DNA from 2 places in the Salinivibrio sp. PR932 genome. Region 1 is predicted to be linked to the other one. Evidence: predicted binding sites of a transcription regulator. Region 1 holds the regulator's gene; the other holds the start of a gene.
The links. The regulator CRP, encoded in region 1, controls carbon source genes, mostly activating them, when cyclic AMP is high. The targets are predictions, from matches to a motif close to TGTGANNNNNNTCACA.

Region 1 (15,949 bases):
CCGTGCCTTATAATCAAATGCCGGGCACCTTCACTCCCTGGCAAGATCTGCCTGAAAATACCGACGTATTATTTTATGAAGGCTTGCATGGCGGAGTGGTGGATGGTGACGTCAATGTCGCCCAACATGTTGATTTACTGATCGGCATGGTGCCTATCGTTAACTTGGAGTGGATTCAAAAGTTTGTCCGCGATACGCGCGACCGCGGCCATTCCCGCGAGGCCGTTACGGACTCCATTGTGCGTTCCATGGACGATTACTTGCACTATATTACGCCGCAGTTTTCTCGCACGCATATTAACTTCCAACGCGTCCCAACCGTAGATACATCTAACCCGCTGAATGCAAAAGGGATCCCGTCACTCGACGAAAGTTTTGTCGTGATCCGCTTTCGTGGCATGAAGAACGTCGATTTTCCTTATTTACTGCAAATGATCAGTGGCGCCTTTATGTCTCGGCACAACACGCTGGTCGTGCCCGGCGGTAAAATGGGATTTGCGATGGAGCTGATTATTCGCCCCTTGATCCAACAGTTGATTGAGAAAGGCAAGATAGGTTAAGCGCCGTAGCGCACTTAACGTGTATTACTTCTCAGGTCGTGATCTTAGCCACATTTTTGCCGAATTTTTAGGCGGTTGGCTTAGATCAAAATCAAGAAATCCAGATAGAAAAAAGATACACTCTTGTTAACATACAGTGAGCTTGTAGCCTGCGCCAAGACCTCGTATTCTGTGCATTGGACTGATGGGTTTCCATTCAGACAAAGACAGGACGTCGTTGCCGGGCAACACATGCAGAGGAAATAAGTTATATGGTTCCAGGAAAACCTCAAACAGACCCTACACTCGAGTGGTTCCTTTCACATTGTCATATTCACAAGTACCCGTCCAAAAGTACTCTGATCCATGCAGGGGAAAAGGCGGAGACCTTGTACTACATCGTGAAAGGTTCTGTGGCCGTACTAATCAAAGATGAAGAAGGCAAGGAGATGATCCTGTCTTACCTTAACCAAGGTGACTTCATCGGCGAACTTGGTCTGTTCGAAGAGGACCAAGAGCGCACCGCATGGGTACGTGCGAAATCACCTTGCGAAGTGGCAGAAATTTCATTCAAGAAATTCCGCCAGCTGATCCAAGTTAACCCAGACATTTTGATGCGTCTCTCCTCTCAGATGGCGCGTCGCCTGCAAGTGACCAGCCAGAAAGTGGGAGACCTTGCCTTCCTGGACGTGACCGGCCGCATTGCACAAACCCTACTGAACTTGGCGAAGCAACCTGACGCCATGACTCACCCTGACGGCATGCAAATCAAGATCACGCGTCAGGAAATCGGTCAAATTGTTGGCTGTTCGCGTGAGACGGTTGGGCGTATCCTTAAAATGCTGGAAGAGCAGAATCTTATCTCAGCTCACGGTAAAACCATTGTGGTTTACGGCACACGCTAATCCTCGCGTGTTGCGATAAAACCGGCGCTTTTGCGTCGGTTTTTTATTTTTATTGACTGGAAACTCATTACCTAAGTTCTACACTTCAAAAACGACCCATCTAACAACTGATTAACAGGATGTCGTTTATGAGAAGCTTACGTCACACCCTTGCTGCATTGCTACTCGCGGCGGTTTCTTCAACTGCTGCGGCGAATATCACCATTGTCCACCCAGAACCACGGGCTGGCTCTGCCCTCGATTTATACGCTATCGACTTGATTGAGTTTTTAGCGGAAAAATCGGGTGAGTCTGTCACGTTACAGGCCTTTCAAGGCCAAATTGGCTCTCAGTCTCGTAAAGTAGAAATGCTGAAACAAGGACGACTGACGGTAGATTGGCTCGGGGCCGACCGTACCCTTGAGTCAGAGTTACTTCCCATCCGTTATCCAGTTTTTCGGGGTCTCTTAGGCCATCGCTTGTTCATTACTAATCAAGCCACCGAACCCAAGCTTGCACAAATCAGTGACCAAGCAGGGCTCAATAATCTGACCATGATCCAAGGGCAAGGCTGGGCCGATGTGAAGGTCTTGCAGTCAGCGGGATTTCGGGTTCGAGAAATTTCAAGCTTTGAGAATATCTTTAAAGCCGTCGATACCGGACGGGCAGACCTCTTCCCGCGTGCGCTTATCGAACCTTTTAGCGAACTGGCAGAGCGACCTCAATATGCAAATCTGTTGGTCGATCCGCACTTAATGCTGATCTATCGCTTCCCGATGTTCTTGTTTGTATCGCCCCAAAACCCAGAGGTGGCGACCATGCTCAATGATGCCTTTGCGGCCGCCTATCAAGACGGATCCTTCATCGAATTTTTTGAGAATGCGCCTCTGGTAAAAGAGACCTTTGAGAAAGCCAATATTGGTGAGCGCACCTTTATTCGCGTCGACAACCCACATCTGAGTAATGAAACTCAGGCGATTGACGATAAATTCTGGCTCGATATTGAAAGTCGCTAAACACAGCCACCCAAAAAAGGAGAGCATCGCTCTCCTTTTCTTCTCTCGCCACTATTGATGCGTACTTTCAAAGATTTTATCAGCCGAGGCGGCGACAAAACCTTGATAAAGTTCACCGTCCGGAAGCGGATACCGTTTCGCAAACTCGTAGAACCCCCCCGGAATATCATGGCGTGCATCGCTAAATTGCACCGGCACGCGATCAGCCATCGTCGAGGATTGCTCCAAAAAGACTGATGCATCCCCTTTGACCTCCCCGCCAGATTCGTTAATGGTAAAACCATTTTGGCGCAAGGTATCGTTAACCGCTTGACAGCTATCATGGTTGTTCAGCTGATTCACGCTGACGGTAAAGTGGTTCGCCCCATAGCCATGCGCTGCCACCCAAGCTGCATATTCACTTTCATCCGCTAACGTCTTGTAGGTTTGCCAATCCAACTCCCACAAACGTCCTTGATGAAGAAAATCGCTCCCTTTCAGCGCATCATCGTCTACATTCGCCACTAAGTCGCGCACGATGGATTGCAATGTTGTCGAGCATTGGCCCACCATCAATTCACTAATAAACACTTTCGGCATCAAAGGGTCGGGATGCTCGTAGTGACGTGCGTTGAGCTTCTTCGCTTCAAAGGTGTACTCACCTTTCGGTTCATAGCCCAACGCAATAAAAGGACGGGCAAGCTTGTCCAGCCCTACATTAGGCAGTGCAAAGGTGCGCAGTGCAATGTGATCATTGATCAGGGGTTGGCCTTCTTCGAGCAACCCATGCACTTTCTGCGCAGAAGGGCAAAGACGCTGGGTGTAGTCTTGCCACAGTCTGTCAAATAACGCTTGGCAACTATCCATGTTGTTCTCCTTAATCAAGAGGCGTGATCCCCGGCGCAAAGCTCTCGGGCAAGGTGACCTGCTCGCCTTCCATCGATGCCATAGGGTAGGCACAATAATCGGCGGCATAATAAGCACTTGGACGCAGGTTACCCGACGCGCCCGGACCACCAAATGGTGCATCCCCACTGGCACCGGTCAATTGACGGTTACGGTTTACAATACCGGCGCGAATATGGTCAAGGAAGTATTGCCATTCACCATCGTCGTCACTGATAAGGCCTGCCGATAAGCCGTAGCGGGTATCATTCGCTTTCGTCAATGCATCGGCCATATCGGTGTAACGCTGCACCTGCAATAAAGGACCGAAGTATTCTTCATCGGGTAACTCGGCGATCCCGCTAACATCAATGATCCCCGGCGAGATCACGGCATCATGGCGATGTTCACAAGCGACGACTGGCTTGCCACCGAGATCGATCAGTTTTTGCTGAGTGGCTAAGATCCCTTCGGCTGCCGCCACAGAGATCTGTGCGCCCATAAAGGGCGCCGGATCATCGAATTGGCCGCCCACACGGATCGTTTTAGTCCACGCTGCCAAGCGCGCCAAGATCTTGTCACCCACCTCCCCTTTAGGAAGAAGCAAACGACGTGCACACGTACAACGCTGACCGGCACTGAGGTAAGCCGATTGAATAATGGTATAAACCGTGGCATCCACACCACTATGTTTATCACTGATAACCAGTGGGTTATTGCCCCCCATTTCCAATGCCAGCATTTTGTCCGGTTGGCCGGCAAACTGGCGATGGAGGATGTGTCCGGTGTTGGCACTCCCGGTAAATAGAAGGCCATCAATACCTCGCGCTTGTGCTAGCGCTTCGCCGGTATCACGACCCCCTTGCACCAAGTTAATCAGCCCAGCAGGTAGACCGGCTTCTAACCAGTAGCCAAGGGTTTGTTCAGCCACTTTAGGCGTCAGTTCGGATGGCTTGAAAACCACACTGTTTCCGGCCAATAGTGCCGGGACAATATGGCCATTAGGCAAGTGACCGGGGAAATTATACGGCCCAAACACTGCCATCACACCAAGGGGACGATGCCGCAGTACAGCTTGCGTACCATTGACGTCTTTTTCCCGCGATCCTGTACGTTCATGGTAAGCGCGCAGCGAAATGGCAATTTTACCCACCATGGCGCCCACTTCGGTTTTGGTTTCCCAAAATGGCTTACCGGTTTCTTCAGCGATGGTACGCGCCAGATCGTCGGTATTGGCTTTCACAATTTCAGCGAAGCGTTCTACCAAGGCTTGGCGCTCGGCAAAATCGGTATTCCGCCAAGTAAGAAAGGCTTGTCGTGCCGCGCTTACCGCTTGTTCAACCTGCGGTTTCGTGGCTTCATTGCCTTGCCAAATACAACGGCTATCAAAAGGGTTTAGCGAAGTCATGACGTCGCCTTCACCCGGCGTCCATTCACCATTGATCAAATGGCCTGCGGTTTGATGTGTCATCCTTACTCCTCCATCGCGATCAAACGGAGTCGATCGCCGTCTTTAACTTGCAGCGCTTCGGCAACCTCTGGCGCAATCACAACGTGATTGGTTTCCGGATCAAGTGCCGCTTTCGCCGCAGTCGCGCGGAAGCCCGCAAAATCGGTATTCGAAATTAAGTAGTGCTGAGCACTGCTATGCTCACGCACGCTAGCCGTCGCATTAAATGAATGGCGGACCGATTCGATATTGTGGCGCAAACACTCGACCGTTGGACCGGCATCAAAGATGTCCACATATCCTCGGCATGAAAAGCCTTCTTTCTCCAACAGACGCAGTGCTGGCCGTGTTTTCGGGTGCACTTGTCCAATCACAGCACGCGCTTCTTCACTCAACAGACTGACGTAAATCGGCAACTTAGGCATTAAGTCGGCAATAAACCCTTTCGCACCGATACCGGTTAGGTAATCGGCCAAAGTAAAGTCAATCGAAAAGAAGTTGTCCTTAAGCCACTGCCAGAACGGCGAATTGCCATCATCATCAGACACGCCACGCATTTCGGCAAAAATCACATCCGCAAAGCGCTCAGGAAACTCAGCGAGCATCAAGAAGCGACACTTGGAAAGCAGTTTACCGTTGAGGCCACCTCGAAACTCAGGACGCAAAAACAGGGTGCAAATTTCCGTCGCTCCGGTGTAGTTGTTACCAAACGTCAGCACTTCAACAATGTTATGGACATTGAGCTTGCGCGATGAGTGCACCACTTTAGTTAAGTGATAACTATAAAAGGGGCTATCGAGGCCGATTGCCGCCTCGATCCCCGTGGTGCCCGCAACCTCACCTGTTTCGGTATCTTCGGCCACCATCAGGTAGCCTTCCATGCCAGGGCTAGTGACGTGCTTGGCAAAGCTTTCTAGCGAATTGTTGATACGTCCTTGTAGCAAATCGGCATCAACCGGCAATGAGGTAAATCCATGACCGGACTCTTCCGCACACAACATCAGTGCATCAAAATCTGACGCACGGATAGGCCGAATAACTAACATCTCAAATCCCTCCGAGTGTAAAGGCCGCCTTATGCAGCAACGACCTTCGCAATAGCACGATCAAGGCGCGCCATACCTTCTTCAATATCCGCTTTGGTAATCACCAATGATGGGGTGAAACGCACCACATTCGGGCCCGCGACCAGCACCAGCAAGCCTTCCTCACCGGCCGCCACTAAGATGTCTCGCGCACGCCCTTCCCACTCCTTGTTGAGTGCCGCGCCAAGCAACAAACCTTTACCGCGCACTTCACTGAAGATGCCGTATTTATCGTTGATCGCTTCTAGACCATCGCGGAACCACTGTTCGCGCTCAATAACACCGTCAAGAACCTCGGGTTTGGTCACTTCGTCCACCACCGCTTCTGCGACCGCACATGCCAAGGGGTTACCGCCATAGGTTGAGCCATGCGTCCCCGGTTTCATGTGTGCCGCTAGGGCTTCGGTGGTCAACATGGCACCAATCGGGATCCCCCCACCCAGTGACTTAGCGGTGGCTAAGATATCGGGAGCGACGCCCGATTGTTGATACGCATAGAAGGTGCCCGTACGGCCATTACCGGTTTGCACTTCATCGAAGATCAGCAAGGCATTGTGTTTGTCACACAGCTCACGTACACCTTCCAAGAAACCCGGCTCTGGAGGAATAATGCCGCCTTCACCTTGCAGTGGCTCCATCATCACCGCACAAGTGCGATCGGAGATATGATCAGCCAGCGCTGCTAAGTCATTGTATGGCAGGTGGGTAATATCACCCGGCTTAGGACCAAAACCGTCAGAATAAGCAGGTTGACCGCCCACGGTGACCGTGAAGAAGGTGCGACCATGGAAACCTTTGCTAAACGCAATGATTTCGCTTTTGTGCTCGCCGTGTTCTTCTTTTGCCCAGCGGCGCGCCAACTTTAGCGCTGCTTCGTTCGCTTCGGCGCCAGAGTTTGCGTAGAAAACACGATCCGCAAATGACAACTCAGTGAGGCGCTTTGCAAGACGCAATGCAGGTGCATTCGTCATGACGTTGCTTAAGTGCCAAAGCTTTTGAGCTTGCTCAGTCAACGCATCCACCATGACGGGATGACAATGGCCCAAACAGCTCACCGCAATCCCACCCGCAAAGTCGACGTACTCTTGCCCTTCTTGGTCCCAAATGCGGGAGCCTTTGCCGTGATCTGGGATCATGGGCATCGGGTTGTAGCAAGGTACCATCACTTCATCAAAGAGTTTACGTTCTACTTTTTTGTCCATCGTCATCACTCAATCCTTCTGTGTTTTTTCCATGACGCATAGTATTTACATTCTTTTAACCGCGGCAATAGCAGATTATTTTTTCTTTTCAGCAGAATAACAAATACCATGCAAATTAGAGATATAGTTATGCACAAAGTGTGAGGCGAAAGAAGCGCCTAATCAGCAAGGCTGAGATGCCTGTAAGGCATGAGTGGTGCGGGATGACGGTGATGGCTGCATAAGGTTGCAGCCACTGATAATCACGTCAGAAAAAACGAAATGTGAAAATAGTGATAAAGATCGCTATTTTTTGTAACTATTGCTGTAAGAAATTCGCCAGTAAGTCATGGCCGTGTTCAGTCAAAATGCTCTCCGGATGGAATTGTACCCCCTCAATTGGCAGGGTTCGGTGCTTCAATCCCATAATGATTTGGCGACCATCGGGCTCAGTGGTGGTCGCTGTCACGGTCAAACAATCAGGCAGGGTTTGCGGGTCAACCACCAACGAGTGATACCGTGTGACGATAAACGGACTGGGTAAGCGGTTAAATACCCCTTGATGATCATGTTCGACCAACGACGTCTTACCGTGCATCACCGCATTGGCGCGGATCACCGACGCACCAAAGACCTGTGCAATGGACTGATGGCCAAGACACACGCCTAAAATCGGTATCTGTCCGGCAAAATGGCGAATGACCTCGAGAGAAATCCCCGCCTCATTCGGCGTACAAGGACCAGGAGAGATCACTAAATGGGAGGGCTCCATCGCCTCAATGTCTGCGATAGCCAACTCGTCATTGCGTTTAACACACACGTCCACGCCCAATTGGCAAAAGTACTGATAGAGGTTGTAGGTAAAGGAGTCGTAATTATCGATGATAAGAAGCACTGTGCTGCGCCATCCGATTGAAAACCGGAATGATGCTAACACAGTGCCTGACAAGCGTCATCCGCGGGCGGTGTTGCCACTGCCCGCAGTGATTAAATTAACGTAGTTGGCAACGGAAGCCGGTGTAACGGACCGACATGGGCTGACTCGCCGGCGCACTGCCACAATAGACGGGGATCAAACCCAGCGCTTTCACAGTGACCTCGATACGATCATCTTTATCAAGTTTCAGCCCTTTTACCAATGGGCTTTGCGTATCAAAGGTGCGTTGTGAGCGCCATTTCATCCAAGCGTGATCAGGACTTTTTTGTCCATTCAGCATCGGAATAATCGGCAAAATACTGCGGTTATTAATGGTAACCGATACAGGCACAACCGGATCCGGATACGCCAAAGACACAATCACAGGGTCATGATCTGACGAAGAGAACGGATTGGTCGATTTCACCAAATCCCCAGTGTAACGACGACCGTATTCAAACAAGGTGCTTTCGACCGAGTTGATGTGCCAGTCTTCCACACCGACGACTTTTTCCGCCAAGCTAGCGCTGGCGATGGCGTGGTCGAGACTCCCCAATTCACCCGAGTACGAGTAGGAATAGGCTTTATCACCCAATCGCGCCGTGGCGAGATTGATATAGCCCAGGCCTTTCTCTACCGCTTGTGCGGTCGGATGCATAGGTACACCGCGAATTTCCGTGCCTGCGGCTGTCATGATATCGCGCTGATTCGGCTGACGTTGGTAGTCGGTTAATACACGGACCGGATCTTCTTTCGCGTACGCATTGAGATCGCCAAGGATCAATACGTCTCCATCCAGCTGCTGCAGACGATCGCGTAATGTCACTGCCGCGGAGACACGGAAAGCATTACAATGTCCTTGTAAATCTGCGGTATCCGTCTCGAATTCACCCGCGATCCAATCTTCATAACAGCCTGATCCTTTCGACTTAAAGTGGTTAACCACAATATGTAACGGCTCGCCATTAATGCTAAACGCTTGCAGCAGGCTGTCGCGTTGATACTTATTAAGCTCGCGCGTTTCGCCCTCAGGGTTTTCACCACTTATATGCTGCTCGGGCATAGCAACCGCTTGTGCGTCACCGGCTAACGAGACTTTTGCAGGGCGGTAAATCATGCCGACCATGATCGCATCAGAGCCAAAAAACGCGCCCTGATTTTTCACCGCATCGCTAGGTTCAACAAACTGATAATGGTCTGCAGGATCCGCAAACTCTGCGTTGAGGTGGGTCACCAAATCGGCAATGGCGCTTCCAGCTTCAAACCCATTATTTTCAAGTTCCATCAAGCCAACGATATCAGCATCCATCGCGCGGAGGGCATTGACAATCTTGGTACGTTGGAGCTCAAACTCAGCGGCGGTTTTAGCGCCTCGGTTGCAACCACGCTTGGCGTCCGCATGGTCGCGATCTTTACAGGTGACATTTAAAGGGCCACCAATGGCGCTGGCACTGGTGAAATAGTTGAGTACGTTAAAGCTGGCGACTTTAATGTCGGTATTCGGTACCGTCGCGGGTGCATCTTGACGATCGTGAAGGTGTACAATGTCACCGGCGGTAATGGTGTTGGTCGCCACTAAACGGTACTGATCGTAGCTAAAGCCCATCACGCCAGACAAATGCTCAATACGATCGCCAATACGTAGATAGCCTTGCTCAGCGTCGAGTCCAGGGAAATAGGGAATTTGTCCATCTTTGGCTTTTTGATCACTTTCGATATAAAGCTGATTCGCCGCATTGTTCGCCGCAAGCGCTTTCGCTTCGTCGGTTAACGCTGGATAAAGTTGCGTGGGTTTAAATAAAGGAGTGCGGTGCGTTAACACCATATTGTTGCGAAACGCGTCGTAGTCAAAGCCAAAATTACGGGTGATCACCAGCTCACTGTCCGCGTCCATGGTCACATACATGCCTTCGTAACGCTCAAGTGCATCCTTTAACGACTCACCGTGATCCACACGAATGGCAGTCGGGGCCAACGGGCCATAATACGGGCCCTTAGCCACTTGATTATCGGTCACACCCAATTGCGTATGACCATAATACTCTTTGACCTTACCACTGGCACATAAGGTGTCACCGGGCTGCAAATTGAGAGCATCAGCGTCCCGCAAGTACACAAACAAGCCATCGGACGTGGCGCGATTGCCATCCCCTTGAGGATCTTGAATCCAAACCCCTTTATAAAGGCCTTGGGTCACCGCAGTGACCACACCTTGTACCGCATAGGTTTTATCGGAGCTGTATTTGCCCGCCGGGACCAATGGGCTGCGCTCACCGTCACCTTGGATCGCATAAATGGGCGTGGTGGGCGTCATACCGCACTGGTAGGTTTGCTCGAGGGGGGCTTTGGCGGCCGCGGGCATGGCGAGTCCCGCCATCATCAATGCTAGCGGCGACCACATCAGTGGCTTTTTCATACCTGTTCCTTCACGTAGTTTGAGTGATTACTCGAATTTCGCGCGCATTATTAACGATGGATACACAGAATGGCGTGATTTGGCTCGCATCAGAAACAGTTACTATTGATGGACTTATAAGAAGTGAGAGTTGGGTTCCGGTCTGATCAAAAAAGCAGCGGAATCGGCCGCTGCTTTTTTATACCGTCATATTCGTGTGCTACACGCGTGGAACAAAACCCACGGCGTCATACACTTTACGCAAGGTTTGCTGTGCGCGTGCCGATGCATGCTCAGCACCTTTTTGCATCACACTGTCGAGCAGTGCACGGTCAGCGCGGTACTCATGATAACGCGCTTGGAGAGGCTCGAGCATCGCCACCACCGCTTCAGCCGTATCTTTTTTCAGATGGCCATACATTTTGCCTTCGTAGGCTTTTTCTAGTGCGGCAATTGACTCACCGGTCGCCCCGGACAGCAAACCAAGCAAGTTAGAGACACCCGGCTTTTGCTCGATATCAAAATGGACACGCGGAGGTTCTTCCGAGTCGGTAACCGCACGTTTGATTTTCTTGGCAATGGCTTTGGGATCTTCGAGCAAACCAATCACGTTATTACGGTTATCATCCGACTTCGACATTTTCTTGGTCGGATCTTGCAAGCTCATCACCCGAGCATTCACATCAGGAATGTAAGGCTCAGGCATGGTAAAGACATCGCCGTAACGGTTGTTAAAGCGCGTGGCAATGTCACGGGCAAGTTCTAGGTGCTGCTTCTGATCATTACCTACAGGCACTTGATTGGTTTGATACAGCAAAATATCTGCCGCCATCAGCACTGGATATCCAAATAGACCGGCGTTGATATTCTCAGCATGACGCTGCGATTTATCTTTAAACTGAGTCATGCGGTTCAGCTCACCCATTTGGGTGTAACAGTTCAATACCCAGCCCAATTGCGCATGCTCTGGCACGTGCGATTGTACAAACAAGTTACTTTTCTCGGGGCTCACGCCCACCGCCAAGCACAACGCCAGCGCATCCAAGGTTGCTTCGCGTAACGCATCCGCATCTTGATGAACGGTAATCGCATGCAAATCCACCACACAGTATTGGCAGTCATAATCATCTTGCATCTGTTCCCACTGACGCAGCGCGCCTAGATAGTTACCGATACTTAGTTCACCCGAGGGCTGCACACCACTCAGTACAATGGGTTTTGAAGATTGACTCATGATGATTAGGTTCCTTTACGCGTTGCCCAACCGGGCGGTAGTTATGTTGCTATATAATCGTTATGCTTGGTGGCTGGCGACCACGGCTTGTAGCTCACTGAATGAATCCAGCACATAGTCAGGACGGCTATCGCTAATCGGTTCACCGTAGTTGTAGCCATAGGTTAACCCGACAGAAGCGATGCCTGCATTCTGGGCTGCCAAAATGTCATTTTTTGAATCACCGACCATCAACATTTGTGCATTGGTTAAGCCATGCTTGTCTCGCAAATGGTGCAACCCTTCTGGGTTTGGCTTGTTGGTCGGTAAGCTATCGCCTCCCAACACATCGGTAAACAAGGCTGCTAATCCTAAGTCTTCTAGGATGGCGGGCACAAATGCCACGGGTTTGTTTGTCACCACACCCAGTTGATAACCTTGCTGATGCAGCGCGACCAAGGTGTCTTTCACGCCCGGATACAGCACGGTTTTTTCATGGCCGTTATTGTCGTAGTGGAAGTTAAAACGCTCACGGGCACGAGCGACCAAATCGGCATCCAAGTCAGTGGCAAAATCATGACGACGCGACAGCGCACGACGGATCATAATATCGGCACCGTTACCAATCCAACCTGTAACTTGTTCCACCGTCACGGTGGGCATGTCCAAGTCGGCCAGCATCATCTGTAACGCTTGAGTTAAGTCCGGTACGCTGTCGACCAAGGTACCATCGAGGTCGAAGGCAATATAACGAAGGCTCATACTACTTACCTATTTACAGTTGCAAGCGCGGTGCGCATCTCATCAATGGCCGCTTTATAGTCGGGTTGCCCAAAAATCGCAGAACCGGCAACAAACATATCTGCCCCTGCTTGGGCAATCTCGGCGATATTGTCAGCTTTCACACCGCCATCAATTTCCAGTCGGATGTCTCGACCGCTGGCATCAATACGTGCGCGCACGTCACGCAGTTTATCCAAGGTGCTTGGAATAAACGATTGGCCACCAAAACCGGGATTCACGGACATCAACAAAATCATGTCGAGTTTGTCCATCACGTAATCAAGATAATGCAGTGGTGTGGCGGGATTAAATACCAGCCCGGCTTTCATGCCGTGATCTTTAATCAATTGTAAGGTGCGATCGATATGGTCACTGGCTTCAGCGTGGAAGGTTATCATATCGGCGCCAGCTTTGGCGAAGTCGGGAATAATGCGGTCCACCGGCTTAACCATGAGGTGCACGTCAATCGGGGCGGTAATGCCGTAATCGCGCAGCGCCTGACAAATCGGCGCGCCAAAGGTGAGATTAGGCACGTAATGGTTATCCATTACATCAAAGTGGATCACATCTGCACCCGCGGCGAGTACCTTTTCTACATCCTCGCCCAAGCGCGCAAAATCTGCTGATAAAATCGATGGCGCGATCAAAAAATCCGTCATAGTTGTCGCCTCACTTGCCAAAAAGTCGCCGCAATTCTACCCGATCTCGCTCGCGCTGTCTTATTCGATCCCGCTTTTCTACCTGAACAGCTGACAAAATACATACCCCCAACTAGGGTTGGATAAGAGCGACAAAAAAGGAGGCATCATGACAACAAAATTAGGCGTTTGGGACGTCATCAAAAGTGTGATTGCCGCGCTTTTTGGTGTGCAGTCGGAGCAAAACCGCCAACGCGATTTTGCTCAAGACTCACCCGCTGCATACATCGTGATAGGCGTGGTGATGATTGGTGTATTTGTCGCAACTTTGCTTGCCATTGTCGGCATGATTACCTAATGCCGCTTTTCAGTTAGGGTTGGGGTGCAAACAGTGCCAACAGCTCATCCACTTTATTACGCCCATTCCCATTGCGGCTAATGGTGCGTTTGACTCGTACCACGTTGAAGGTCGCACCACGATATAAACGGCGGGTATAAGGGGTGTCGTGGTTTGAAATAAGAACCGGGATCCCACCCGCCATCGCTGCCTGCTCTGCATGCTCGGCCAATAACGCTTGATCATCCAGCGTAAAGCCGTTGGTGGCATAGGTGGTAAAATTCGCCGTTGCGGTTAAAGGCGCATAAGGAGGATCGCAATACACCACGTCGCCCAGCTTAGCGCGAGCAAAACTTTCCGCATACCCTTCACACACAAACTCTGCCCGTTGTGCTTTTTCGGCAAAAAAGAACAGCTCTTTTTCAGGAAAGTACGGTTTCTTGTAAGACCCAAAGGGAACATTAAATCCGCCTTTTTTGTTGTAACGGCACAGGCCATTGAAGCCGTGACGATTCATGTACAAGAAATAGAGCGAGCGAAGATACGGATCTTGCGTGGCATTAAAGTCTTCCCGCACTTGCAAATATTGCGCTTTTTGATTGTAGTCTTGACAGAAAAAGGCGCGTGCATCATCGACAAACCGTGCTGGGGTTTGTTTGATAATGTTATAGAGATTAATCAAGTCGGGATTAATATCAGCCAAGATATAGCGGTCATAGTCGGTGTTTAAAAACACCGACCCTGCGCCGACAAAAGGCTCGATCAGCGTGTCCCCTTCGGGAAGATGACGGCGAATGTCATCGACCAGCGAATACTTACCGCCAGCCCACTTTAGAAACGCGCGATGCTTTTTCATTGCCCCTTGTCATTCTCCGCGATATGAAAGGGGGCGGATTGTACCTTATTTTGTTTCATCAATCAGCGGATTTTACTGCCCATTTGCACGATTGATTTCACGGTGAATTTGGCTAAATGATTTCACGAATGGCTGCAGCGCACGGACATTATCGGCCAGCGTGAGTTCTGCGCGACGCGCCGCGGTGACACTCTCATAATCGCCCAGTAATACCATGTACCAAGTGCCGCCATTTCGGCGAGTTTGATAAACCTGAGCACGCCCCTCCAGTTGATAGTTCGCAATCAAATCAACTGCATCTTGGCGCGATTGTAAGGCGGCCAGCTGTAACGCATAGCGCTGCGCAGGCACCGCCAGCAGAGCTTGGGCATCTAATGGCAAGGTCTGGTTCGCGGACGCTGGCTGAGATGCAGCTTCCGGTTGCGCTGTTTGGCTTGGAGCGGCAGGCTCTGGGCGGCTGTCTGGTGCCGCCGGAGTAGGCGGTGTTTGTGCCAGCTCAGGGATCAAGGGTTCGTCAACGGCCTCAGTACCATCACCACCTGCATCCTGCTCTTCAATCATGGCATCGACCACGTCATCAGGCACGACAACGCGTTTGCCTTCATCTCCGCGGCCAACCGTCAAGCCTTCGCCATTAACCTCTTCTGGCAATGAGACTGTGTCCTCAGTCACCGAGCCTGACTGGCTAGTGCGGTTTGAAGTACTGGCTGGGTTTTGGTCCATGCCTTTCTCGGTGCCTTGGCCAGCAGTCACGGCGCTCTCTGGCTCGCCCTGCTGTTCGCGGAGTAAGTCATCAAGATTCTTTAACCCTTCTGGCAATACCATGCCCGAGGACTGATCATCACTTGGGCTCGGGAAGTACCACCAAATCACACCAGCACCCACGACCATGAGCACCACGGCCAATACCAGCATGGTAAAGGGTTTATTACGCGAGGGCTTTTTCTTCTCGTCACTCACTGTGCCTGTCTCCTGATTGTCCTTGCCCATGATCATGCCCGGATAGAGGGTTTGATTGGCCAGCTTGGCCAGCCATTGTTTTTTCTTGGTCGCATCAATGCGTCGGGTCACCGCCAACACATCGATAAACATTTCTTCCTCTCCCTCATTTAAGGGCGAGACTTCTAACTCTAACGGCTTTTGGCCTTGGCCATATGACACCTGACGAAGCCACTTGTTCAACTTTCCGGGCAACGCAAAAAGCACCACATTGATGCGCCAATGATCTTGGTTTTGTGCCTGTAAAACCAGTGCCCAAAGTTCAGACAATAAATTCGGGCTAAGACGGTGGGCATCATCAATGACAATTAACGCATCACATCCACTGTCGCCTAGCATCATCGTCAGACTGTCGACTAGCGGATCGGCCTCATTAAAGACGCCATCTTTGACAATTTGACGAAGCAAAATAGCACGGCGTTGTGCATCATTTTGTGCCGTGTGACACACCAGTAAGGAGTGGACCGACGCGTCGGCCCATTGCTCCATATAGCGCTCACTGAGCCAGGTTTTACCCGCGCCAGTCGGACCGGTGACCTGGATAAGGTTAGAGCTAAAGCGGGTAAGAAACTGCAGGCGTGATAAGAGCTGGGTTTGGCTTTCCAGCTCCAAGGCCAAAGTATCAAAGGTGTTTGTCATGCATTCAATGGTTAACCGGCATCAATCACATCCGCTAACAGCTGATGTGGAACATCTGCAACCACTTGCGCTTGGCCGATCGCTGTTGGCAGTACCAAACGCAACTGTCCTGAAAGCACTTTTTTATCACGCATCATGTGCTTAATAAAAGCAT
Region 2 (15,949 bases), on a different contig from region 1:
CCAAAATTGCCGCATTGGCACTTCTTACCCAAAGGGTCAATTTGAACATGGCCCAATTCACCTACATTGCGGTTATGGCCCAAGAAAATTTGCCCGTTTACGATAATCCCAGCGCCAGTGCCATGGTGAACACTGACTAGCATCGAATCGTAATAGGCTTGACTGGCACCAAAGTAGTGCTCCGCCAATGCTTGCCCGCGAATATCGTTACCAATAAACGCTTGCACACCAAACTCCTCACGGAGTGTGTCGGCAAGGGCTAGCTGTTGAATCGTGATGTTAGGCATGTATTCGACGACCCCAGATTCAGGATCAATCAGGCCGGGCATCACGACCGATATGGCAATCAGCTCTTTGATGGATTGTTGGTGGGTGTCAATAAACTGACTCAGAATCTGAATCAGGCCGTTCACTAACTCGGTTTGATCGTGATAGTGAAAAACTTCCCCGTGTTCAGCAAGCGATGTCCCACTTAAATCATAGAGTGAAAGCTCGATAAAATGACGCCCCAGTCTTACCGCAAGGGTATGGAATGGGGCGCATTCTGTGGTCAAAGAAATAGCTCGGCGACCGCCGGTTGACGCTTGCTGAGCCACTTCCTTGATCAAGCCACGTTCGAGCAATTGGCGGGTTATTTTTGTCACACTTGCGGGTGCTAGACGGCTCACGTCTGCAATTTGTATGCGAGAGATGGGCCCTTGTTGATCGATCAACCGATAAACGGCAGCCCCGTTGAGCTGCTTTACCAAGTCGACATTCCCGATTTGTCCGCCAGTCATAAATGTCCTAGCTATGTGTATATTGTCCGTTAACCACCGTCGCTCGGATGTTGAGTGTGCGATCAAAAATAGCAAGATTCGCAATTTTCCCCGGGCGAATACTGCCATAAAGCTGATCGACACCAATAGCGCGCGCAGGATACAGCGTTGCCATGCGCAGAGCCTCATCCAAGGCGATACCTATATGCTCAACACTATTACGAACTGCTTCGTTCATCGTCAGTGCAGAGCCGCCAAGTGTACCATTCTCATCAACACACTTGCCGTCACGGTAATATACTTTCTTGCCTACAAAAATAAAGTGATCCATGTCGGCTCCTGCTGGTGCCACAGCATCAGTAACTAGCACTAATTTCTCACCTTTTACTTTATGTGCAAGACGAATGTTGGCGTAAGACACATGGAAACCGTCAGCAATGACGCCGGTGTAAACCTCGGGCGTATCATAAATCGCGCCAACCATGCCGGGCTCGCGACCGGTAGTCGCCGTCATAGCATTGAACAGGTGGGTCGCAAACCCAATCCCATTAGCAAAGCCTTCCCGTGCTTGCTCATAGGTTGCGTTAGTGTGGCCAGCGGAGACGATAATGCCTGCTTTGGTGAGCGCCTGAATGTGCGCTTTGGGCGCGAGTTCGGGCGCCAGCGTCAATTTGGTAATCACGTCGGCGTTGTCGCACAAGTACGCAATCATCTTGTCGTTGCTGGGGCGAATATAGTCGAGACTGTGGATGCCTTTTTTTGCGCTGTTTAAGTAAGGCCCTTCTAAGTGTAAGCCTAAAGCTTGATGCGGATGGTGGGCTTTGTATTCGCGCATCGCGTTGATCGCCGCACGCATGTCATCATCTGAACTCGTGATCAGAGTGGGTAAGAAGTTGGTGCACCCTGACTTCAAGTTTGCTCGGTGCATGGTCTCAATGGTGTCTGTGGTGATCGCATCGTTAAACATGACACCACCACAACCATTAAGCTGCAGATCAATGAAGCCCGGGCTGACGTAAGCTCCGTCGAGTGAGCGTTTTTCTATCTCTGTCGGCAGCGCATGTTGCGGGCAAACGTCCTCAATCACGCCGTCACGGATGACAATAGCGTGGTCATCAAGCACTTCATGACCAGTAAAAATCCGGCAGTGGGTTAACGCATACATGCTGTTATTCCTTATAAATTATGAATGTTCTGGGCTTCAAGCTCCTGAAAATACTTCACTGTTTTTACTTTTAGTTCGGCAGTTGAAGGCGCATCGCACACAATCATGGCTTTAGGGTGCAGCTGCAGTGCGGAAACAGTCCACAAGTGATTGACCGACCCCTCCACGGCTGCTTGAAGTGCCTGTGCCTTATTGTGGCCAGTGACCAAAATCATGATCTCTTCAGCATCGAGTAGCGTCCCGACGCCAATGGTAAGCGCGTGCTTAGGTACTTGGTTGATATCATTATCAAAGAAGCGAGAGTTTGCCATACGGGTATCTTCGGTCAAGGTTTTGATCCGTGTCCGAGAGGCCAGCGAAGAGGCTGGCTCGTTAAACGCAATGTGACCGTCGTTACCTACACCGCCCATAAAGAGATGGATCTTGCCGTAGGATTTGATCTTGTCTTCATAACGTTTGCATTCCGCATCAACATCGCTCGCATTTCCGTTCAGTAAGTTGATGTTTTCTTCTTTAATATCAATGTGCTTAAAGAAGTTTTCATACATGAAGGTACGATATGACTGGTCATGGTCGGCTGGGATATTGCAGTACTCGTCCATGTTGAAGGTCACCACATGCTCAAAGCTCACTTCGCCCTGATTGAACAGGGTGATCAGTTGCTTGTAAGTATTCAGTGGCGTACCGCCTGTTGGCAGTCCGAGCACAAATGGGCGTTCGGCGCTTGGAGCGAATTTATTAATAGTATCAACGATATATCTAGCCGACCATAGGCCGACTTGATGGCTGGTTTGTAATGGAATGAGTCGCACAGGACACCTCGATAAATCAGTGGGCTTACGGGTACAGCATAACGAATATGTTCATTTATTTTCATCATAAAATAAGTTTTATGATCTGGCTAACATATTTCTCTGTTTTTGGTGTGGATCGGTGATAAAACTCACAAAAAAGGTGGTTTTAATTTGCGAGGCGAATTTATTGACATAAACTGCAATTGACTAACATTGTTTGACAAAAAAAGTGCTTTGGTCATTATCTCACGCGATACGCCAGACGCAGAAAACAACAAATACTGCGGCATGGCTCTGAGAACACATAGGGGGAACGAAGGTGAATATTCTTGGATACGCGCAACGTATAGGTCGTGCGCTGATGGTACCGGTAGCGGTACTGCCAGCCGCAGCGATCTTGATGGGGGTCGGCTACTGGCTTGATCCAACAGGTTGGGGTGGTAACAGCGCATTGGCTGCTTTCTTGATTAAGTCAGGGGCGGCGATCATTGATATGGAAAATATGTCTTTACTGTTCGCCATTGGCGTGGCTTACGGCATGTCAAAAGATAAAGATGGTGCGGCTGCCTTGGCAGGTTTCGTCGGCTTTATGGTGATCACCACGCTTTGTGCGCCTGGTACTGTAAGCCAAATTGGTCTCGTGGATGTTGCACTAGACAACAATGAGCTGGCGTTTAGCAAAATCAACAACCAATTTATCGGTATTTTAATTGGTGTGGTATCGGCAGAGCTTTACAACCGTTACAGCGGTGTAGAGCTGCCAAAAGCACTGGCGTTCTTCAGTGGCAAACGTCTGGTTCCCATTCTTGTCTCAGTCGTCGCTATTGCGATTTCGTTCGTGCTGATGTTTGTATGGCCGGTCGTATTTGGTGGTTTGGTTCACTTCGGTGAAAGTATCACTAACTTAGGCGCCGCGGGTGCAGGTATCTACGGATTCTTCAACCGTCTGTTGATTCCTGTCGGTCTTCACCATGCGCTTAACGCGGTATTCTGGTTCGACACTGTGGGTATCAATGACTTGGGCCGTTTCTGGATGGGCGCACAAGGTCTTGCTTCTGGAGAAGCAATTAAGGGAACCACAGGCATGTACATGGCCGGCTTCTTCCCTGTGATGATGTTTGGTCTACCGGGGGCGGCACTGGCGATTTACCACACTGCACGTCCAGAGAACAAAGCACGTGTGGCATCTATCATGATTGCAGCCGGTTTTGCTTCGTTCTTTACCGGTGTAACTGAACCTCTCGAGTTCGCCTTCCTGTTCGTAGCACCTGTGCTGTTTGTGTTGCATGCGTTCTTGACAGGCATCTCTTTGTTCATCGCGGCCACCTTTAACTGGACTGCCGGTTTTGGCTTCTCTGCAGGTCTTGTCGACTTGGTGTTGTCGTCAAAAAACCCCGTAGCCAACGAGTGGTACATGCTACCTGTGATGGGCTTGGTATTCTTCGTGCTTTATTACGCGACATTCCGTGCGGCTATCATGGCCATGAACTTGAAAACCCCGGGTCGTGAAGATGACAGCATTGAAGGCGCATCTGCTGGAAACGCAAATACGAATGAAACCAGCGACAACCGTGAGCTTGCACGTAAGTACCTCAAAGCGTTAGGCGGACATCAAAACCTGACATCTATCGACGCTTGTATCACACGCTTGCGTCTATCGGTGGCAAACCGTGAAATCGTCGATGAAGCGAAACTCAAAGCCATTGGCGCGATGGGTGTCGTGAAGTTAGGGGATAATAACTTGCAAGTCATTCTTGGCCCATTGGCCGAAATCATTGCCGGTGAGATGAAGCAAATCCCGGATAATGAAGATTTGTCTGCAGTGAAATTGCCATAAGCGACCACTATAAAGACAATCTAAACCCGATAACGCCCAGCTAACGCTGGGCGTTTTTTATGCTCGGGAGGTGGGGTGAACAAAAAAAGCGCATTTAGGGGCATGCGAGGGCGAGTTTAACAACAACTGGTTGAGTAAAGTGCCGGAATAAGAGATCATAGTATCCATGTAGCTGTAAAATTCGCACTGTTTTGATACGAGGTAACCTTGATGAGTGATGCTGAAGCTCGTCCAACCAATTTTATTCGTCAAATCATTGATAAAGATTTGGCGGAGGGAAAACACACATCAGTCGTGACCCGTTTCCCGCCGGAGCCTAATGGCTATCTGCATATCGGTCACGCTAAGTCTATTTGCCTGAACTTCGGTATTGCGCAGGATTATCAAGGTGAGTGCAATTTGCGCTTTGATGATACCAACCCAGAAAAAGAAAACGTTGAGTACGTTGACTCGATCAAACGCGACGTCCAATGGCTTGGCTTTGAGTGGGCAGGTAAAGAGCGCTATTCATCAGACTATTTTGATAAGTTGTACGGCTTTGCGGTTGAACTGATTGAAAAAGGTTTGGCGTATGTCGACGAATTAAGCCCAGATCAAATCCGCGAGTACCGAGGTACGTTGACAGAGCCGGGCAAGCCGAGCCCTTATCGTGATCGTGCGGTGGAAGAAAACCTCACGTTATTTGAAAAAATGCGCGCGGGCGAATTTGCCGAGGGCACTGCGTGTCTTCGCGCTAAAATCGATATGGCGTCACCTTTCATGGTGATGCGCGACCCAGTTATCTATCGCGTACGTTTTGCACATCACCACCAGACGGGTGATAAGTGGTGTATTTATCCGATGTATGATTTTACCCACTGTATCTCGGATGCATTGGAAGGGATCACTCACTCGTTATGTACTCTGGAGTTCCAAGACAACCGCCGCTTATATGACTGGGTGTTGCAAAACATCACCATCGATTGCACCCCGCATCAGTACGAGTTTAGTCGCCTAAACTTGGAATACACCGTGATGTCCAAGCGTAAGCTCAACCAACTGGTGTCAGAGCAGCTCGTCAATGGCTGGGATGATCCACGTATGTTGACGATTTCTGGTCTACGTCGTCGTGGTTACACGCCTGCGTCTATTCGTGAGTTCTGCAAACGAATTGGTGTCACCAAGCAAGATAACATCATCGAAATGAGTGCACTGGAGTCGTGTATTCGTGATGATCTGAATGAACGCGCACCGCGAGCGATGGCCGTTTTGGATCCGATCAAGCTGGTGATTGAAAACAAAGCGGATGACGTTGAGTGGCTAAGTGCCCCGAATCATCCAAACAAACCAGAGACGGGACAGCGTCAGGTGCCTTTCTCTCGCGAGATCTGGATTGAGCGCGAAGACTTCCGTGAATCGGCTAACAAAAAATATAAGCGTTTGGTGTTGGATAAAGAAGTACGCCTGCGTAATGCTTATGTAGTCAAAGCCGAGCGTTGTGAGAAAGATGAGCACGGAAACATCACTACGGTGTACTGTAGCTACGATCCTGAGACGCTAGGAAAAGACCCTGCAGATGGCCGTAAAGTAAAAGGGGTAATCCATTGGGTATCCGCGGCAGAAGCTGTTCCGGCTGAGTTCCGCTTGTACGATCGCCTCTTTACTGTGCCAAATCCTGCAAGTGCAGAAAACTTCGTAGAGACGATTAACCCAGACTCTTTGCAAGTGATGCACGGGTACGTTGAGCCTAGCTTGAAAGACGCGCAGCCTGAAGCTGGCTATCAATTTGAGCGCACGGGCTACTTCTGTGCGGATAACAAAGACAGTCGTGCGGAGGCATTAGTCTTTAACCGTACCGTAGGCTTACGTGACACATGGGCGAAGATTGAAGGTAAGTAACCTTTGTCTTTACTCGATCAAAAAAAGCCGGCATACACTGCCGGCTTTTTTATAGGTTTATGTCCCGTTCTGAAATACGTTGACATAAAGAGGACTTCTTTATGACAACATCAAGTCACTCAAGCCTTGATCATTCAGTCATCATTGTGAATCGATGGATCTGCTTTGCAGTCGCCTTCTTGGCAGTGACCATAGAGATACAAGCTATGGTTGGTAAGACGAACATTAAAACGACCGGCAATTTCCTTTTGACGCTCTTCAATCAAATCATCCGAAAACTCAATGACTTTACCGCAGTCAAGACAGACGAGGTGATCATGGTGGTGCTGAGTCGCTAACTCAAACACCGATTTTCCACCTTCAAAGTGGTGACGGGTGACAATGCCGGCATCATCAAACTGGTTGAGGACACGGTATACCGTCGCTAGGCCAATTTCTTCGCCTAGATCAATCAACTTCTTATACAGGTCTTCGGCACTGATATGCTGGCAATCGGGCTGTTGCAGCACTTCTAGGATCTTGAGCCGTGGCAGCGTGACTTTTAGCCCAGCTTGCTTCAACGCCTGGTTATTGTCTGACATGTGTATCTACCTGTTTTCTGCCTGCGAGAGACAGTTTGATTAGCAAGGAAAATATTTATTAAGACTATCAAAATTGCTCGGCGCTCGCTACAGCAAGGAACGTTTAGACGAACGAATTTTGATCATTCTTGGTTGCAACAATGTTTTCTAGATGTAAATATTGTCTGGTAAGACCAGATAAGGACGTCAATCAGTTATGTATCGGTTCTATAAACCAAGAATTGTGAAGTGGGCATTAAATAGTTGGCCTCCCTTCTGGGGAGCGGGGATCCATATTGAGTCTATCAGTGACGACTTTAAGTGCGTCAATATGCGGTTAAAACTGCGCTGGTGGAACAAAAACGCGAATCGAACACAATATGGTGGCAGTATTTTTTCACTGACCGATCCTGTTTATGCCTTGATGTTAATGGGCATACTCGGACCACAGTATCATGTGTGGGATAAACAAGCGGATATTAATTTCATCAAACCGGGCACCACCGACTTATTTGCCGATTTTGTGATTAGCGATGCGGTGTTGCAAGACATTCAGCAACAGGCTGGAAGAGGGGAGAAAGTGTTACCCGAGTTTGTTGTGCATGTCAAAGACGCGAAGGGGGAGGTGGTGGCTGAAGTGAAGCGCACCTTATATGTGAGAAAAAAACGTCAATACCGTGACCTAACCCAAGACGCCGCATAGAAAAAACGCCAAGAGAGTCTTGGCGTTTTGGTGGTTCATTGACGAGTTAGTCTTCTAATTCCGCCAAACACATTTCTTCGTAGACTTGCTTCACCCATTTGCTGACACGCTCATCGGTCAGTTCAGGTTGACGGTCTTCATCGACGCACAAGCCGACAAAGTGATTGTCGTCTACCAAGGCTTTAGAGGCTTCAAACTCATAGCCTTCGGTTGGCCAATGGCCAATGATGGTCGCGCCTTTTGCTTCAACAATGTCACGTACCGTGCCCATTGCGTCACAGAAATATTCTGCATAATCTTCCTGATCACCACAGCCAAAGATGGCGACCAATTTGGTTGAGAAGTCAATTTGCTCAAGTTCTGGGAAGAAGTCATCCCAATCACACTGTGCTTCGCCATAGTACCAAGTTGGGATACCCAGCAGGAGAAGATCGAAGTTATCGATATCTTCTTTACTGCTTTTCGCAATATCCTGCACATGGACCATCTGTTTGCCCAGTTGCTTTTGAATGCTCTTTGCAATTGCTTCAGTGTTACCTGTGTCACTACCAAAGAAGAGACCTACACTCGCCATATAAAAAATACCCGTTTTTTTCAGTGGGTTGCTGTTTGCAACTAACTCGAATTAAAGAAAAAGCGGTGCTTTTTCACACTCCTATACGCTAGAGCGTACGTGGGATCATTCTCCGTTTAGGGATGTTAGCCGATGCCAACACCTTCCCAGAACAGTTGAATAACCCCTTTTGTAATAAAACCAACACAGCCTAGTGTGAGAACAAACCAGACAATACGTCGACCAAAAACTGGCACATTGCCTTCTTTTAGTACGTCTTTGATTGCCATTCCGATAAAAAAGAAAATGGCAGCAAAAACGAGGTCTAGGCCAATTTTTTCGAGCAATTGAAAGTGCTCGTAAAGCATGCGTGCCTCCATTGAGCACCGACATATGCGGCGCAATATACCACAAGGGTCACAGACCTGTTAACGCTCTCCCTGCATTAAAAAGCGCTCAATAACGTTGGCAACCACAGCAGGTTTTTCAGCATGTAGCCAATGGCCTGTGCCTGCCACCATGTGCGCTTTCGAATGCGGGAACTGTTCTATAATCGCATCACGATGCTCGGGCAAAATGTATTCAGATTGTTGACCTTTTACAAACAGAGTCGGGCCTGAATACTGTCCGAATGCCTGCCAGCCCATAATATCGCGATAACCGTGATAAAGATTATCAATATTGAAGCGCCAGGCGTAGTGACCTTGATCGGTTTTATAGAGTGATTTCAATAAAAATTGTGTCACGCCTGGGTTTTCAATTGTCTCATCCATGATGGATTGTGCTTGTTGACGACTGGTCAAGGGAATGTTTTGGGTGCGTTTTAGCGCCGTAAACACCGCGTCATGCCGATTAACTTGATAGTCGACGGGGGCAATATCCATGACCACCAACTGTGTCACGCGCTCAGGAAAGCGCTGTGCGATAGCCATAGCAACTTTCCCGCCCATTGAGTGACCGACTAATGTCACCTTGTCGAGTTGATGGTGATCCATCCATGCGACAACCGCGTCCGACTGTGCCTGATAATCGACCAGCTTAGTATGATAGGACTGGCCGTGATTAGGTAGATCAATTTGATAAACACAAAAGTGATCAGCCAAGGTTTTTGCTAATCCGCCTAGATTGTCGAGATTGCCGAATAAACCGTGGATCAATACGAGCGGCGAGCCCTCACCGCGAGACTTTTCGTTTAATAACACGTTGCTTTTCTCTCAGATTACTGGCTTTGGCGTAGAGTATACCTATCTATCTCTGTATAATCGCCCCGTTAAACGACAAACAGGACTCGATGAAAAACAATGAAGACGATTGAGGTTGACGAGGAGCTATACCGGTACATTGCCAGCCAAACGCAGCATATTGGTGAGAGCGCATCAGATATTTTGCGCCGCTTATTGCTGTCGGATTCGGCGCAGCAGTCAACACAGCCTGCACCGACACCCTCTCGTTCTAGCGGCATCGTAGTGAGTAAAGATGCAGGACGCAGTGCGTCTGTTGATCGCGTTAAAGCGATGCGATCGCTATTGATCTCGGATGAGTTTGCAGCGCAAGAGCGTGCAATCGGGCGCTTTATGCTCGTTTTGACCACCCTATATCGTGTGGACCAGCAAGGTTTTGCCGATGGGATGGCTCTAAAAGGACGCACTCGTCTGTATTTTGCTGACAATCAGCAAACGTTGTTAGAAAGCGGCAAAACCACCAAGCCGAAACAAATTCCAGAGACACCTTTTTGGGTAATCACCAACACTAATACCGGCCGTAAGCGCCAAATGGTGGAGCAGCTTATGGAAAAAATGCAGTTCCCCAGCGATTTGATCGAAAAGGTTGTCAACGCGATTTAATCTATGCCACTCATGGGAGACGAGATTTATGGCAGTGCATCCCCAAGCAGGGCAGCGCGCAGACGCCGCTGATTTATGCGATATTCCAGCGCTAGTCACGCGCTTTTTTCAGGCCCAGCCAACCCCCGGCAATCCGGCGCAGCGCGTTGCGTTTGGAACATCAGGCCACCGTGGCAGTGCACTAAATACAACATTCAACCGTGATCACATTCACGCGATTGCTCAGGCCATCTGTGATGAGCGCCGTGCGCTTGGTATCACGGGACCTGTCTTTGTGGGTAAAGATACGCATGCGCTGTCCGAGCCCGCTTTCGGTGCCGTGGTTGAAGTATTGACGGCCAATCAGGTAGAGGTTATTGCGCAAGCAGATCAGGGCTATACGCCAACGCCGGGCATTTCCCAACAAATTCTGGCTTATAACCGTGATCATGCTGAGCAAGCGGACGGGATTGTGATCACCCCCTCACATAATCCACCGCAAGATGGGGGAATTAAGTACAACCCTCCGCATGGCGGCCCAGCAGAAGGGGCCATCACAAAATCGATTGAAGCACGAGCCAACGATTATATAGATGCTGGCTTAGAAGGCGTGAAACGGTTGGCTATTGACGAAGCACGGGCAAGCGCTTACTACCAAGAGCAAGACTTAGTGACCCCTTATGTCGCTGGGCTCGAGCGTGTCGTGGATATTAAAGCCATTCAAGCGGCAGGATTAAAACTGGCTGTTGATCCTCTGGGTGGGGCTGGGATTCGCTATTGGCAAAAAATCGCTGAACATTATCAGCTCGATATTACCCTCGTGAATGAGAAAGTCGATCCGACTTTTGGCTTCATGCCTCTCGACAGCGACGGTGTGATCCGCATGGATTGTTCCTCACCCTATGCGATGGCGGGATTGTTAGCACACAAAGACCACTATGATCTTGCTTTTGGGAATGACCCTGATTTTGACCGCCACGGCATTGTGTCATCAGATGGCTTGATGAACCCTAATCATTATTTAGCGGTTTGTATTGATTATCTTTTCCGCCATCGTCAGCAATGGCCGAGTCGCTTAGGTGTGGGTAAAACACTCGTGTCGAGTGCCATTATTGACAAAGTGGTTGCGGATCTTGATAGAAAGCTGGTGGAAGTCCCGGTTGGCTTTAAATGGTTTGTCGATGGTCTGCATCACTGCCAGCTTGGCTTTGGTGGCGAAGAAAGTGCGGGCGCCTCTTTCTTAACCTTGGATGGACAGCCTTGGTCGACCGATAAAGATGGCATTATTCTGTGTTTACTGGCCGCTGAGATCCTCGCGGTGACCGGCATGACACCTCACGCTTACTATCAAACACTGGTGAATAAGCATGGCGATCCCGCCTATAACCGTTTACAAGCGGTGGCGAACAAGCAGCAAAAACAAGTGCTTAGCCAGTTAAGCCCTGAAATGGTGACCGCGGAGACGTTAGCGGGCGATATCATTACTGCAAAGCTGACTCACGCGCCAGGCAATGGTGAAGCGATTGGTGGCTTAAAAGTCGTCACTGAGTCTGGGTGGTTCGCTGCTCGCCCCTCTGGTACGGAAGAGATCTACAAGATCTATTGTGAGAGCTTTAAAGGTGAGGCGCACCTGCGCATGATTGAAAAAGAAGCGCAACAGATCGTGGATAACGTTTTTGCCGAGCAAGGGGTATAAAACGCCAAATATCCCCTCGTGCGTTGTAAAGGCCGTACCGTTAAGGTGCGGCTTTTTTATGTGCGTCTGGCGGCCACTATACTTTAGGCGGTAGAGTTTGAGGCCAGTCTGGGGTGACGACAAACCAGGGCGTGAGATACTCATCAACCAAATGACAAGTGCGTGTCAGCGAAGCCAGCGCCGCTGTATCAAAGCGGGGTAAAGTATGAAAATCAGGGATGCTCAACCACTGATCGCGTGATAAAGACGCATAACGACGGTCTTGGGGTAAGGCCTCGGGCCAGCACCACCAACCAGTAATACAATCGAGATTGACGCTGGGTGCATCTGGGAGTGGTGCGTTTTGGTGAAACGGCTGGTACAAACGGCCGTGGATACAAAGTCGCTTCTTTTGCGGTCGCCATTGTGGGTGGTCGGCTAAAAAGCGGGGATGATCGGACATAGCAAGCTGATGGTTCATCATACGCTCAGCTTTGATGTCTAATGCATCTTTAGCATTTGGACCCAGCCAGCGACCTTGATGGGCAAGATAAAACTTTACAGCGACTTCCCAGTGTTCGAGTTGCTCACCATTTTCAATCAAGAAATCCACGGCGCCAACCGTTTTACCTGCATCATTAATCTGTATCTCTTCAGCAACCACATTAAGGTGAGGTTGCTGTGCAATTAGGTTTGCTAATAGCCATTGGTAGTAAAAGCCAATGCGGTGTGGTCCGCGATAAGACATCTCTGCCAAGGTGTTATCAGCGACTTGCCATGTCGAGGTATTGACCATGGGAAAATCCGCAGAGGATAACAAAGGCGGTTGGGAGCGAATCCAAGCCATATCCTTTGCGATTTGCTGCCGACGGGCAAACAGTGGTGATGTCGTCATTGTAATTTTATTACCTTGTTAATCGATTGTATCGTCGTAGCTGAACGATTTTTGCGCTATTATGTAGTAAACATACTAAACGAATGATATACTCTCCTCACAACTGGTCAGATGAGTGAGGTTAGTCATGTATAAACCGTTCGATAAAACCCAAGTCGTTTTGCGTCGCAGCGCTGTTGTGGTTGCAGGTATTGTATGTGCGCCTACATTAGTGGTGCCACCTTTGGCATCGCGTATTTATAGTCATCTTCATCAAGTCTGGTTAAAAGATAGTACTAAGCCGGTCTGGCTGGCTGAGTCTGAAAAAGCGGGCGGTTTTTTATAAACATCACGCCTTACTGGTTGAGCGGCTAACGGAAACGTTAGCCGCTTTTTTATGTCGATTCCGCACGTTACACTAACATACAACATCTCAAAGCGACGAAAGAGACATCATGAATAACCTCGAACTCGAAGCAATCCTAAACGCAGAGCTAAAGCCCGACCAAATCAAAGATTATAGCCCGAATGGGTTACAAGTTGAGGGGCGTGAGCAAGTACAGAAAGTGATTACCGGTGTCACGGCTTGCCAAGATCTTATTGATGCGGCGATTGAGCAGAATGCGGATGCCATCTTGGTACACCACGGTTACTTCTGGCGCGGTGAAGCACAGCAAATTCGTGGTATGAAGTATCAACGGATCAAAGCGTTAATTGAAAATGGCATTAATTTATATGGCTACCATTTGCCGTTGGATATTCACCCTACCATGGGAAATAACGCACAACTGGCTAAGCGATTGGGGATTGAGTTGATCGGCGGGTTAGAGCCCGGAAATCCCGTATCGATTCCTGTCTACGGAAAGCTCTCGACGCCGATGACCTTAGCCCAGTTTGAACATCAAGTGGCGGCGGTTCTAGGCCGAGCCCCTTTGATTATTGACGGCGGCCACACCCGTCGTATTGAAACGGTCGGTTTATGCACGGGCGGTGCGCAAGACTTTATCGACTTAGCGGCAAACCAGAATATGGATGCCTATCTGTCGGGTGAGGTGTCTGAACGGACGACGTTCTCAGCGCGCGAACAGGGTGTCCACTATATTGCTGCAGGCCATCATGCGACAGAGCGTTATGGTGTGAAAGCGCTCGGTGAATGGTTGGCTGAACAATATGGCCTAACGGTGGATTTTATTGATATCGACAACCCGGTATAAGTGATTGACGAAAACAAAAACGCCGCCTCGTTTAGGCGGCGTTTTTATGCAAGCAAGGTGTTAGTCTCGCTGTTTCATTGGCGTGAATTCACGTTGCGTGTAGCCGGTATAGAGCTGACGCGGACGACCAATACGATTGTTGGGATCCGAGTGCATTTCATTCCAATGCGCAATCCAACCAATCGTTCGTGACATTGCGAAAATCACAGTAAACATGGACGTTGGAATACCAATCGCTTTGAGAATGATGCCCGAGTAGAAATCTACATTTGGGTACAGTTTCTTGTCGATAAAGTAATCATCAGACAGTGCAATACGCTCGAGCTCCATCGCCACATCGAGAAGTGGGTCTTGGATACTCAGTTCTTCCAATACTTCATGACAAGCTTCGCGCATCACAGTGGCGCGAGGATCGTAGTTTTTGTAAACCCGGTGTCCGAAGCCCATCAGACGGAAAGGATCATCCTTGTCTTTTGCTCGGCCAATAAACTCAGGAATATTATCGACATGACCGATTTCTTCGAGCATGCGCAAGCAGGCCTCATTGGCACCACCGTGAGCTGGCCCCCAAAGTGACGCGATCCCCGCGGCAATACACGCGAATGGGTTCGCGCCTGAAGAGCCGGCTAGACGGACCGTCGAGGTGGATGCGTTCTGCTCATGATCGGCATGCAGCGTAAAGATTTTGTCCATCGCACGCGCGACCACTGGGTTAACTTCATATTCTTCACAAGGCGTGGCAAACATCATGTGGAGGAAGTTCTCTGCGTAATCTAGGTCGTTGCGCGGATAGATAAATGGCTGGCCAATCGAGTACTTGTAACACATTGCCGCGAGTGTCGGCATTTTAGAGAGCAATCGGAAGGCGGTAATTTCGCGGTGCTGGTCGTTATTGATATCCAGTGAGTCGTGATAGAAAGCAGCCAGTGCACCGACGACACCGACCATGACGGCCATAGGGTGAGCGTCACGACGGAACCCGTGGAAGAAACTCGCGATTTGCTCATGTACCATGGTGTGGCGCACGATTAACGAGCGGAATTCTTCATATTGCTTTTTCGTAGGGACTTCACCGTAAAGAAGGATATAACAGACTTCTAAGTAATCAGCGTTATTGGCGAGTTGATCAATAGGGTAACCGCGATGCAGCAAAACGCCTGCAGCGCCGTCGATGTAGGTGATTTGCGATTCACATGATGCCGTGGCGACAAAGCCCGGATCAAAGGTGAAATATCCGTTTGCACCTAATGCACGTACGTCCAAGACCTCTGGCCCGACAGTGCCCCCCATGATCGGCAGTTCGATTGGTGCTTGCCCTTCAATATGTAGGGTAGCTTTCTTCTCTGCCATAACAATCTCCTTTGTTATTTTATAATCCCATCCAGGATACGGACCCGACCGTTTTACCGATCGGCCTAGGTGATGTCAATTTTTAACCTAACGATGTGTGCGCGAGTTAATAACTTATTTGCAATGCGGGTTAAATATCTGTTGTGAGATTCCTGTCAATTTTGAGCGTTTGTAATTGCTTGTTACGCCGCGTATACTTTTGCGAGGTCTCTGGGCATATCAGTATCCTAGGGCGTTTAGGGGCTCAAACACCTTTCTAAATTGACGTGATCCATTTGCTCAAAGTTGCAGTTAATAGCAATAAGGTACGCAAAGCACGTTACACAGATGTTGCAGGTCTTACGCTTTGAGTACTGAGGTTCAGAGAGTGTAAATAACTATAAATGCTCAATGGAGCTGAGTGGGCAATATCGTGAAAGAAAGAAAGCCAAGACCCGTAAACCTCGACATTAAGACCATTCGTTTCCCCATCACAGCGATTGCGTCTATCATGCATCGAGTAGCAGGTGTCATCACCTTCGTCTCGATCGCCATCCTATTGTGGCTACTTAGCCTGTCTCTCTCTTCACCTAGCGGTTTTGAAACTGCGTCTGCCATCGTCGATAGCTTCTTCGTCAAGTTTGTCCTTTGGGGCATCCTCACGGCGCTTGCCTATCACATTGTAGGTGGTATCCGCCACCTTATGCAGGATATCGGTTATTTTGAAGAGTTAGAAACGGGTGCGAAAAGCGCTCAGGTGGCATTTGCATTGACCGGCGTGTTGTC

Region 2: nagE (N-acetylglucosamine-specific PTS transporter subunit IIBC) is a predicted target of CRP. The motif match lies at 2,856-2,871, and genes of this name have one in related genera.

What each region holds. Positions count from the first base shown of each region.
Region 1 is NZ_MUFM01000011.1:31,651-47,599, forward strand. Features, by position in the region: gene BZG84_RS07420 (phosphoribulokinase) at 1-560, shown strand, start outside; gene crp (cAMP-activated global transcriptional regulator CRP) at 812-1,444, shown strand; gene BZG84_RS07430 (hypothetical protein) at 1,573-2,439, shown strand; gene BZG84_RS07435 (DUF1338 domain-containing protein) at 2,491-3,285, opposite strand; gene astD (succinylglutamate-semialdehyde dehydrogenase) at 3,296-4,774, opposite strand; gene astA (arginine N-succinyltransferase) at 4,777-5,799, opposite strand; gene BZG84_RS07450 (aspartate aminotransferase family protein) at 5,829-7,046, opposite strand; gene BZG84_RS07455 (anthranilate synthase component II) at 7,339-7,914, opposite strand; gene BZG84_RS07460 (ExeM/NucH family extracellular endonuclease) at 8,012-10,351, opposite strand; gene trpS (tryptophan--tRNA ligase) at 10,551-11,564, opposite strand; gene BZG84_RS07470 (phosphoglycolate phosphatase) at 11,625-12,305, opposite strand; gene rpe (ribulose-phosphate 3-epimerase) at 12,311-12,985, opposite strand; gene BZG84_RS07480 (DUF2970 domain-containing protein) at 13,134-13,322, shown strand; gene dam (adenine-specific DNA-methyltransferase) at 13,336-14,157, opposite strand; gene BZG84_RS07490 (AAA family ATPase) at 14,230-15,795, opposite strand; gene aroB (3-dehydroquinate synthase) at 15,807-15,949, opposite strand, start outside.
Region 2 is NZ_MUFM01000016.1:32,731-48,679, reverse strand. Features, by position in the region: gene nagC (DNA-binding transcriptional regulator NagC) at 1-779, opposite strand, end outside; gene nagA (N-acetylglucosamine-6-phosphate deacetylase) at 787-1,923, opposite strand; gene nagB (glucosamine-6-phosphate deaminase) at 1,935-2,735, opposite strand; gene nagE (N-acetylglucosamine-specific PTS transporter subunit IIBC) at 3,037-4,554, shown strand; gene glnS (glutamine--tRNA ligase) at 4,765-6,432, shown strand; gene fcrX (ferric iron uptake transcriptional regulator FcrX) at 6,567-7,013, opposite strand; gene BZG84_RS09625 (DUF4442 domain-containing protein) at 7,210-7,695, shown strand; gene fldA (flavodoxin FldA) at 7,742-8,269, opposite strand; gene BZG84_RS09615 (DUF2788 domain-containing protein) at 8,395-8,616, opposite strand; gene BZG84_RS09610 (alpha/beta fold hydrolase) at 8,677-9,450, opposite strand; gene seqA (replication initiation negative regulator SeqA) at 9,550-10,092, shown strand; gene pgm (phosphoglucomutase (alpha-D-glucose-1,6-bisphosphate-dependent)) at 10,121-11,767, shown strand; gene BZG84_RS09595 (DUF1853 family protein) at 11,844-12,641, opposite strand; gene BZG84_RS09590 (DUF2517 family protein) at 12,769-12,966, shown strand; gene BZG84_RS09585 (Nif3-like dinuclear metal center hexameric protein) at 13,076-13,834, shown strand; gene BZG84_RS09580 (citrate synthase) at 13,895-15,184, opposite strand; gene sdhC (succinate dehydrogenase cytochrome b556 subunit) at 15,585-15,949, shown strand, end outside.